Regions from separate parts of the Paenibacillus sp. B01 genome, predicted to be linked through region 1. Evidence: predicted binding sites of a transcription regulator. Region 1 holds the regulator's gene; the other holds the start of a gene.
The links. Region 1 encodes CtsR, which represses protease genes until heat stress. Its sites were predicted from a motif close to ATGGTCAATAAAGGTCAAACA; they were not measured.

Region 1 (4,411 bases):
CACCTCGTCCTGGATCTTCTCGAGACCAAGGCCGAGCGCGATCAGCGCCTTGGCGGCGATGCCCTCGCCCTCGCGGATCAGGCCGAGCAGGATGTGCTCCGTGCCGATATTGTTATGTCCAAGCCGCACCGCCTCTTCCTGGGCCAGTGCCAGCACCTTCTGCGCGCGTTCCGTGAATCGTCCAAACATCATTCGTAAGCACCTCCGTCTTGGGATCGGGATGCCAGCTGCCCGCGGATAAGCTCCGCGCGCCGCATGTCCCGCTGCTCCGTATTCATTTTCTCCTCGAATGCCTGCTGCAGGAAGCCCGGCTGCGTCATGACCATCAACTCATTCATAACCTGCGGGGATACGTGGCCAATCAGTCCCAGGTCGATGCCGAGCCGCACGTCGGACAGCCGCTGCGCGGACTCCTTGGAATCCATGATCGCGGCATGCGACAGGATGCCGTAGGAGCGCTTCACGCGGTCCTCCAGGCGGAGCCTGGATTCCTGCAGCAGCCGCTGCCTCGCCGCCTTTTCATGCTCGATGATCTGACGCACGACGCCGTGCAGGTTGTCGATGATCTCGTCCTCGGACTGGCCGAGCGTGATCTGATTCGAGATCTGGAACAAGTTGCCCAGCGCCTCGCTGCCTTCGCCGTACAGCCCCCTTACCGCCAAGCCGACCTGCGTGATCGCCGACAGAATGCGGTTGATCTGCTGGGTCATGACGAGCGCCGGCAGATGCATCATGACCGACGCCCGGATGCCCGTGCCGACGTTCGTCGGACAACTCGTCAAGAAGCCGCGCTTCTCGTCGAAAGCATATTCCGTTGCCTCTTCATAGATGTCGTCGATCCGGCTGGCAAGCCGCCACGCCTCCTGCACCTGGAAGCCCGGATATAGACATTGAATGCGAAGATGGTCTTCTTCGTTAATCATGATGCTGATCGCCTCGTTGTCGCTGACGACGACGGCTCCCGCTCTCGACTCGCCGGCGAGCGCCGGGCTGATCAGATGCTTCTCCACCAGCACGCGGCGCTCCAGCTCGCTCAGCTCGGCCAGATCGACCGTCTCGAACGTGCCGACGGCATCGAGCTTTCCTTCCTTGGCGACGGCGATCAGCTTGTTCTTGACCTCCGCCGCATGCTGGCCCGTAGCCAGGATCGGGAATGGAAAGCCCTTCAGGTTGCGAGCCACCCGCACCCTGCTGCTGAAAACGATATCGGAGTCCGGGCCTTCGCCCTTCATCCATTCACTCAGCGCGTTTTGCGCAAAGCGGCCTGCTGCCACATCCCATCCTCCTCTCGACTTCGCGGATTCGAGATCGAATCCGCCTCTGCTCCATGCGCTCAGCCGGGCTCGGCGCTCTGCAGCTGCTTCTCCAGCAGTCGAATCTCGTCCCGGAGCTTGGCCGCCGTCTCGAATTCTTCATTCTGGATCGAGCTCTGCATCTCCTGCCGCAGCCGGTCGATTTCGCGCCGGGTCTTGATCCGTCCGCCCGAGCGCTGCGGAATCTTGCCCACATGCGCCGTGCTGCCGTGCACCCGCTTGAACAGCGGATCGAGCCGATCTCCGAAATGATTGTAGCACGAGCTGCAGCCGAAGCGTCCGAGCTTCTTGAACTGCGGATAGGTCAAGCCGCACTCCTCGCAGCGGGGCGGCGGAGCGGGAGTCTGCCCCTGCAGGCTGCCTTTGCCGGCGGGATCGAAGTCCATCAGCCCCGACAGCAGGCTATGGATCGAAAAGCCGTTCGGCGATCCGGGCAGCCCTTCTCCCCGCTCGCGGGCGCAGGATTCGCAAATATGGAACTCGTTCTTGTCGCCGTTGATGATTTTCGTAAAATGAAGCGTAGCCGGCCTTTTGCCGCATTCCTGACAAAGCATGCCGTCATCCCCTCCTTGCGCTCCCTATTCCTTACCCAAAAGCGAGATCAGCATCGCCTTCAGCAGCCGGGCCCGCAGCTCGTCGCGCTGCGGCAGCTTGACGGCGATCGTCTCTCTGCAGACGGCCGCCCGCAGCAGATTGCCCTCGCGCCTCGAGATGATCGTCGCTTCCTCCAGCTGGTAGATCAGGCCGTCTGCCGCGTTTTGGTCGACCTGCGAGCCGATCGTATGATGGATATGGCCATGAATCGCCTTCATCGCCGGCAGCTCGATGCGCTGGATGCGGATATAGCCTCCGCCTCCTCGCTTGCTCTCGACGAGATAGCCCTTTTCGAGCGTGAAGCGCGTGCTGATGACGTAATTGATCTGGGACGGCACGCAGGAAAACCGGTCCGCAAGCTCGTTGCGCTGGATCTCGACCGCGCCGTCGGGACTTTCCTGCAGCAGCAGCTTCAAGTGCTGCTCCAGGGCATCGGAAATATTTCGCATATCACCAACCTCCCTATGCTGGCACCTGTACGATGAAAAATGGCGGTAAGCCAAAAAGCCAATGCCCGAATTGCATCCCTGTAGCATTCCCCTGAAAGCGTGACGAAACATCCGCTGGTACGAGAAAGCTCCGCTGGCTCGCCGGAAGCTGATCCGGAAAGGCGGGGCGCCGCAACTGACTTTGACTTTCTTTGACTTATGACTTAATTATACGCTTTTTTCCTGAAACGTCAAGCGCTCCAGGCAAGGAAGCCTTACTGCGGAAAACCGGCTTGTCCCATGCCTTTTACCAGCTTGGGACAAGTCGTTCCTCTTTATACCTAGAAAAAGTCCATCAAATTCGGCATGCGCGGCTCCATGCGCTCGGCCAAAGCCTTCAGCTCCGCCGCCGGCCCCGTCAGGCCGCCCGCCGCCAAGAGCTCCCGCGGCCCGGCGTAGCCGGTGAACAGCGCCGTCCAGCTGCCGATGCCGCCGCTCAGCGCGGCTGCCGCAGCGCTCTCGGCAAATGGCGCCCCGTTGTCCGCCGACTGTCCGGAGAGCTTGCGCAGCGAGCCTTTTCCCCGCTCGTCGACCGCCAGCTCCCAGCTGCCGTCGTTCCATGGCGCATGCTCATCCTCCACGATCATCGTCCACGATCTTGCCGGTCCCGGCAGGAACGGATACGCTTCGATGAACGCCTCCGCATCGACGATCCGCGCCATGAAGTAGGGTTGCACGGCTTGCTCGATGCGCGGATCCGGCAGCAGGAACGGCAGCGGGTCTCCTTTGTAGCTTTCGAACTGGACTTGGTCGATCATCGAGTCATGCTGGCCGAAAAAAGTCCAAAGCCCTTCTCTCGCTTCCTCGCTCAAGTAGACAAGCTCATGTACGGTCAGCTTGCGCTCCTTGACCTGGTACAGCGCATAGCCTTCGGCCGCCCCGCCTTCGGAGCGGTAAATCGCCGCATGTCCCGACTTGCGCCGCAGCACCGAGTCGTCCCACCAGTCGGACTCCCGGGAGAGCGCGATCTGAAAGCCGGAGGCATACTCCTCGTAAAGCTCCTGCAAAGACTGCCGGATGTCCGGCTGAGCCGGATCGACCCGCTCGATAAAGCCCGGCGTGAGCTTGCGCGGAGGCAGCTTGTCCCTCGGGATCGTGAACCGGATCCGATCGGCGCACAGCTCCCAGCCGAAGCGCCGATAGAACCCGATGCTGAACGGAGCGAGCATGGACAGCGTCTGCCCCCGCTCCTTCATCTCTTCCAGCGAACGGCGCAGCAGCTGCGCGATATGGCCCTTCCGGCGCTCCTCCGGCCAGCTCGCGACGGCCGCCACTCCGCCCATGGCGAACTTGCGTCCCTGCACGTATGCCGTCAAGGGCAGGACAAGCACTTGCGAGCGGATCCGCCCTTCCTCGACCGCTACCCACAGCTGCTCAGGCTTTCTTGTCCGATGCGCCCGCTCCAGCTCCTCCGGCGACATGACGTATTGAAAGGCGTACTGGCTCAGCTTCAGATGCTCGTCCATTTCGTCCGGACGCAGCTTGCGAATTTCCATGCTCGCTCCTCCTTTTTTGGTCCATGTTCTTCCTTACGACGAGCCTCATCTGAATATGGCTCTTGCGTTTCGCTGCCTATATGTGTCCGGTCACGCCGGACACGGCATGTCGCCCGTTCCTTCGACTCGGAGCCCGCCGCGCAGCCCGCATCTGTTAATTGGACTCCGAAGCCTCGCAGCCGGCCTCCCGGAACAGCCGATCGAGCAGCGACAGCGCCTGCTCCAGCTTTTCCGGCGGCACGTCCTCGTATCGGTCTCCGATCGACAGCTCGCTCGCGCAAGAAGAGGCCGTTTTTTCTTTGACATATCCGACCAGAGCTACGCCCGTCTCCCGAGCGGCCTGCTCGAACAGAACGGCAGCCTGCTGCGCCGGCAGCTCCGCATGGAGATGGAACATGTTCGACACCGGCGTCTCCGGCACGGTGCGGAGTCCCGCCACGCCGTTCAGGCGGCGGGCCAGATCCTTGGCGCCCTCATAATACCGGCTCATTCTCGGCCGACGAAGATCCAGATAGTGGTC
Region 2 (4,411 bases), 350 kb from region 1:
CCATCGCCCGCAGAATCTACAGCCTCATCAAGAAGCTGTTCGACGTGCATACGGAGCTGCTGGTGCGCAAGAAGATGCGGCTTAAGAAGAACAACGTCTACATCGTGCGCATCCCGGCGCGGGTGCAGGAGATCCTCAAGGAGCTGAACATCGTCTCCGAGGGCTTCATGTTCAACCAGGGCATCGACAAGGACATGATCCGCAAGCCATGCTGCAAGCGAGCCTACATGCGCGGCGCGTTCCTCGCCGGCGGCTCGGTCAACAATCCGGAGGGCTCGTCCTACCATCTGGAGATCGCCTGCATGTACGAGGAGCACTGCTCCGCGCTCGTCACGCTCGCCAACAAGTTCGGCCTCAACGCCCGCTGCATCGAGCGCAAGAAGGGCTTCGTCTTTTACATCAAGGAAGGCGAGAAGATCATCGAGCTGCTGAACATCATCGGCGCGCATCAGGCGCTGTTCAAGTTCGAGGATGTCCGCATCATGCGCGACATGCGCAACTCGGTGAACCGGATCGTCAACTGCGAGACGGCCAATCTCAACAAGACGATCGGCGCGGCCGTGCGCCAGATCGACAACATCCGGCTGCTGCAAAAGGAGCTCGGCCTCGAGAACCTGCCCGAGAAGCTGCGGGAGGTGGCGGAGATCCGGCTGCAGCATCCTGACATGAACCTCAAGGAAGTCGGCGAGATGCTCAAGGGCTCCGTCAGCAAGTCCGGGGTCAACCACCGATTGCGCAAGATCGACGAGCTCGCCGAAAAAATCCGGGGAAGCTGAACTTTCATGTTGCGCCGGCCGATGGTATAATGAAAGCAATTGTCACGCAAGGTAAGGTCCGTTCCACCCGGCGGCCCTTTGCAAGAGCATGCCTCACGTTCGCCTTCCGGCGGCCATGCAGCAATGAATTAGGATTAGGGGGTATAGAGTTCATGACAAGACAACCCGTAGTCGTGAGACTGAAGACGGGTCTTCACGCAAGACCGGCCGCGCTCTTCGTCCAGGAAGCGAATAAATTCTCCTCCGAGATCTTTGTCGAGAAGGACGAGAAAAAAGTGAACGCCAAGTCCATCATGGGCATCATGAGCCTTGCCATCAGCTCCGGCACCGAAGTTCACATCAGTGCCGAAGGTTCGGACGCCGAGCAGGCTGTAAACGCTTTAGTATCGCTCGTCAGCAAGGAAGAGCTGGAGAACCAGTAGGTCTCGGCCTGCCGGTCCCCAAGCTTGATTCGCTGCGGCTCCCGAGGCTCCCGATCCGGGGGCTTTTTTTGCGTTTTGGCCATTGGCCGAAGCCCCCGTTGGGAATCCTAACCTGCATGTGCAACATTTTCAGGCGGGCGAGCGTTTCAAAGGACAAACCGAAACGGAGGCGAACAGGTATGGGAAGCAAACAAGGATTCGGCAAGCTGGCAAGTCAAGGCAAGGTGCTGCTGCTGGCGGCCTCGCTGACGGCAGGATCGCTGCTGGCTCTGAACGGAGCCGGCGTGCTGGACTCGGGATCAAAGCCCGTCTATGCGGCGGAGCAAGGAGCGGCGATGGAGAACACGATCGCAGTGCAAGGCGTAGGCAAGCTGTCGGTGGCGCCGGATATCGCGTATGTCACAGCGGGCGTGAACGTGACGGCCAAGACGGCGAAGGAGGCTCAGGCCGGAGCGGCCAAGCGGTACGACGCGGTCGTCAAAATGCTTAAAGGAACCTACAGTCTGGCGGACAAGGATCTGAAGACGACGTCCTACTACGTGCAGCCGCAGTACCGCTACACCGAGAAGGAAGGCCAGGTGCTGACCGGCTATACGGCCACGCATGAGCTGAGCATCTCCTGGCGCAGCATCGACAAGACCGGGGAGCTGCTCGACAGCCTCGGAAGCGCGGGCGCGAACCAGATCAGCGGCGTCTCCTTCGGCACGGAAAAGACGGACGCGTATACGAACGACGCGCTCAAAAAAGCGCTCGACAACGCGCGCGTCAAGGCGGAGGCGCTTGCCGCCGCTGCGGGCCGCTCGCTCGGTCCGGTCGTGAACATCACCGAGAACGGCGCGCAGGCCGTGCCGGTGTACCGCGAGATGGCGCAGATGAAGGCCATGGCTGCCAGCGACAGCGCTTCGACCTCCGTCGAGCCGGGCCAGGTCGACGTGCAAGGCCAGCTGACCGTCGTGTACCAGCTGAAGTAGCATAGCTCTCGGCCAGCCCCGGTCTGCCGCGGCAGCCGCAGCGCCGCGCAGGATGGCCTGCGCGCGTGCCCGCGACGGCCGCGAGAGCGTCGAAACGCAAAGCGCCGCCCCTTCCGATTCGGAAGGGCGGCGCTTTGCCTGTCGCAGCCTGGCTTACAGCTTCTCGATGACCTTGTCGACGAGGCCGTACTCGCGGGCGGCGTCCGCGCTCATGAAGTAGTCGCGGTCGGTGTCCTTCTCAATGCGCTCCAGCGGCTGACCGGAACGCTCGGCGAGAATATGGTTGAGCTTGTCGCGCATCTGGAGGATGCGGCGCGCGCGGATCTCGATGTCGCTGGCCTGGCCTTCGGCTCCGCCGAGCGGCTGATGGATCATGACCTCGCTGTTCGGCAGCGCGTAGCGCTTGCCCTTGGCGCCCGCGGCCAGCAGGAACGCGCCCATCGAGGCGGCCATGCCGACGCAGATCGTCGAGACGTCAGGCTTGATGAACTGCATCGTGTCGTAAATCGCCATGCCGGACGTGATGGAGCCGCCGGGGCTGTTGATGTAAATGGAGATGTCCTTCTCCGGATCGTCGGCGGCGAGGAACAGCAGCTGGGCGATGACGGAGTTGGCGACCATGTCGTTGATGCCGGTACCGAGGAAGATGATGCGGTCCTTGAGCAGCCTCGAGTAGATGTCGTAGGCGCGCTCGCCGCGGTTGCTCTGCTCGATGACCATAGGCACGTAGTTCATGTTCATGTGCAAGTCCCTCCTTATATCCTCATTAAGGTTGTCACTGCAGGTGCTTTTTTCATTCTACGAGAATCGATTGTTAAAGTCAAATTTGGTCAAAGAGGTCGGAGACGGCTTCGCCAAGCCGGTTCAATAGCCCATTTTAACCGGCTCGGGCGCCTCTTAAACGAGGCTTGCAAAAACAAAAAAGGATCGCGCCCTGGAGGGACGCGATCCCATGTATCGGAAAAGCATGATGTGAATGATTGGCGCGCCCGCTAGGAATCGAACCTAGATCTCAGGCTCCGGAGGCCTACGTCATATCCATTGGACCACGGGCGCATGTATGCTTGAAAAGCGTAACGTCTAAGATTGTATAACAGCCTGCCAGAAAAAGCAACACTAACCTGTCCGGCTTCCGGAGGGCTCCGTTTCCCTGCTGCTGCTGGAAAACATTTAGGTCGAAAGGCGTGTCGGCAACCGTTTTCATCGGGTAAAGGTCCCTTGCGGGTCCTCGGCAGAAGGAGTACAATGAGGTTGTGGGACGTTTATTGAATAGCTGGGACATTAATTGTCCCGTACGGATAGCTAACGAGTGGAGTTGGAGCGCTCATGCGCAGCCTTATTGATTTGCAGCGTCAGCTGGTGCCCGATCTGCTGGAGACGGTCCGTCTCCGCTATGGGATTCTCCATCAGGTGCTCGTGGCGGACATGATCGGCCGCCGCTCGCTCGCTTCGGCGCTCGGCATGACCGAGCGGGTGCTTCGGGCCGAGACCGACTTCCTCAAGGAGCAGGGCTTCCTAGAGATCAACGCCTCCGGCATGCGCGTCAGCCAGAGCGGCCGGCGCCTGCTCGAGGAGATGGAGCCGGTGCTGAGCGGACTGCTCGGCCTGTCCAACCTGGAGGAGCAGCTGCGGACGCGCTTCGGCCTGAGCAAGGTCGTCATCGTGCCGGGCGACTCCGACCACTCCGCCAGCACGAAGCGGGAGCTCGGACGCGCCGGGGCGTCCGCCCTGCTGGGACAGCTGCGGGAGGGCGACGTCGTCGCCGTCACCGGCGGCTCCACGCTCGCACAGGTGGCGAGCCATCTTAACGCCCCCGTCCCGCATCCGAGCAATCTGTTCGTGCCGGCCAGGGGCGGGCTCGGAGAGAGCCTGGAGTACCAGGCGAGCACGATCGTCTCGGCGATGGCCAAGCGCACCGGCGCCCAGTACCGGATGCTGCATGTGCCGGACCATCTGAGCGAGGAGGCCTATACGAGCCTCATGCACGAGCCCGGCGTCAAAGAGGTCGTCGGCGTCATCCGCGGAGCCCGCATCGTCATCCACGGCATCGGCGACGCGATGACGATGGCGCGGCGACGGCGAGTGGAATCGGATGTCGTCGAGGAGCTCCGCCAGGAGGGGGCGCTCGCCGAGGCGTGGGGCTACTACTTCGACCGGGCCGGATCCGTCGTGCACAAGATGCCGACCGCCGGCATCCGGCTCGAGGACATCATGACGACCGAGGTTGTCATCGCCGTCGCCG

Region 2: clpP (ATP-dependent Clp endopeptidase proteolytic subunit ClpP) is a predicted target of CtsR. The motif match lies at 2,986-3,006, and genes of this name have one in related genera.

What each region holds. Positions count from the first base shown of each region.
Region 1 is NZ_CP045802.1:667,635-672,045, reverse strand. It holds gene clpC (ATP-dependent protease ATP-binding subunit ClpC) at 1-192, opposite strand, end outside; gene GE073_RS02865 (protein-arginine kinase McsB) at 189-1,274, opposite strand; gene GE073_RS02860 (protein-arginine kinase activator protein McsA) at 1,334-1,867, opposite strand; gene GE073_RS02855 (CtsR family transcriptional regulator) at 1,892-2,356, opposite strand; gene eis (GNAT family N-acetyltransferase) at 2,677-3,891, opposite strand; gene GE073_RS02845 (threonine aldolase family protein) at 4,046-4,411, opposite strand, start outside.
Region 2 is NZ_CP045802.1:313,720-318,130, forward strand. It holds gene whiA (DNA-binding protein WhiA) at 1-776, shown strand, start outside; gene GE073_RS01430 (HPr family phosphocarrier protein) at 929-1,198, shown strand; gene GE073_RS01435 (SIMPL domain-containing protein) at 1,378-2,169, shown strand; gene clpP (ATP-dependent Clp endopeptidase proteolytic subunit ClpP) at 2,323-2,904, opposite strand; tRNA gene GE073_RS01445 (tRNA-Arg) at 3,151-3,225, opposite strand; gene GE073_RS01450 (sugar-binding transcriptional regulator) at 3,496-4,411, shown strand, end outside.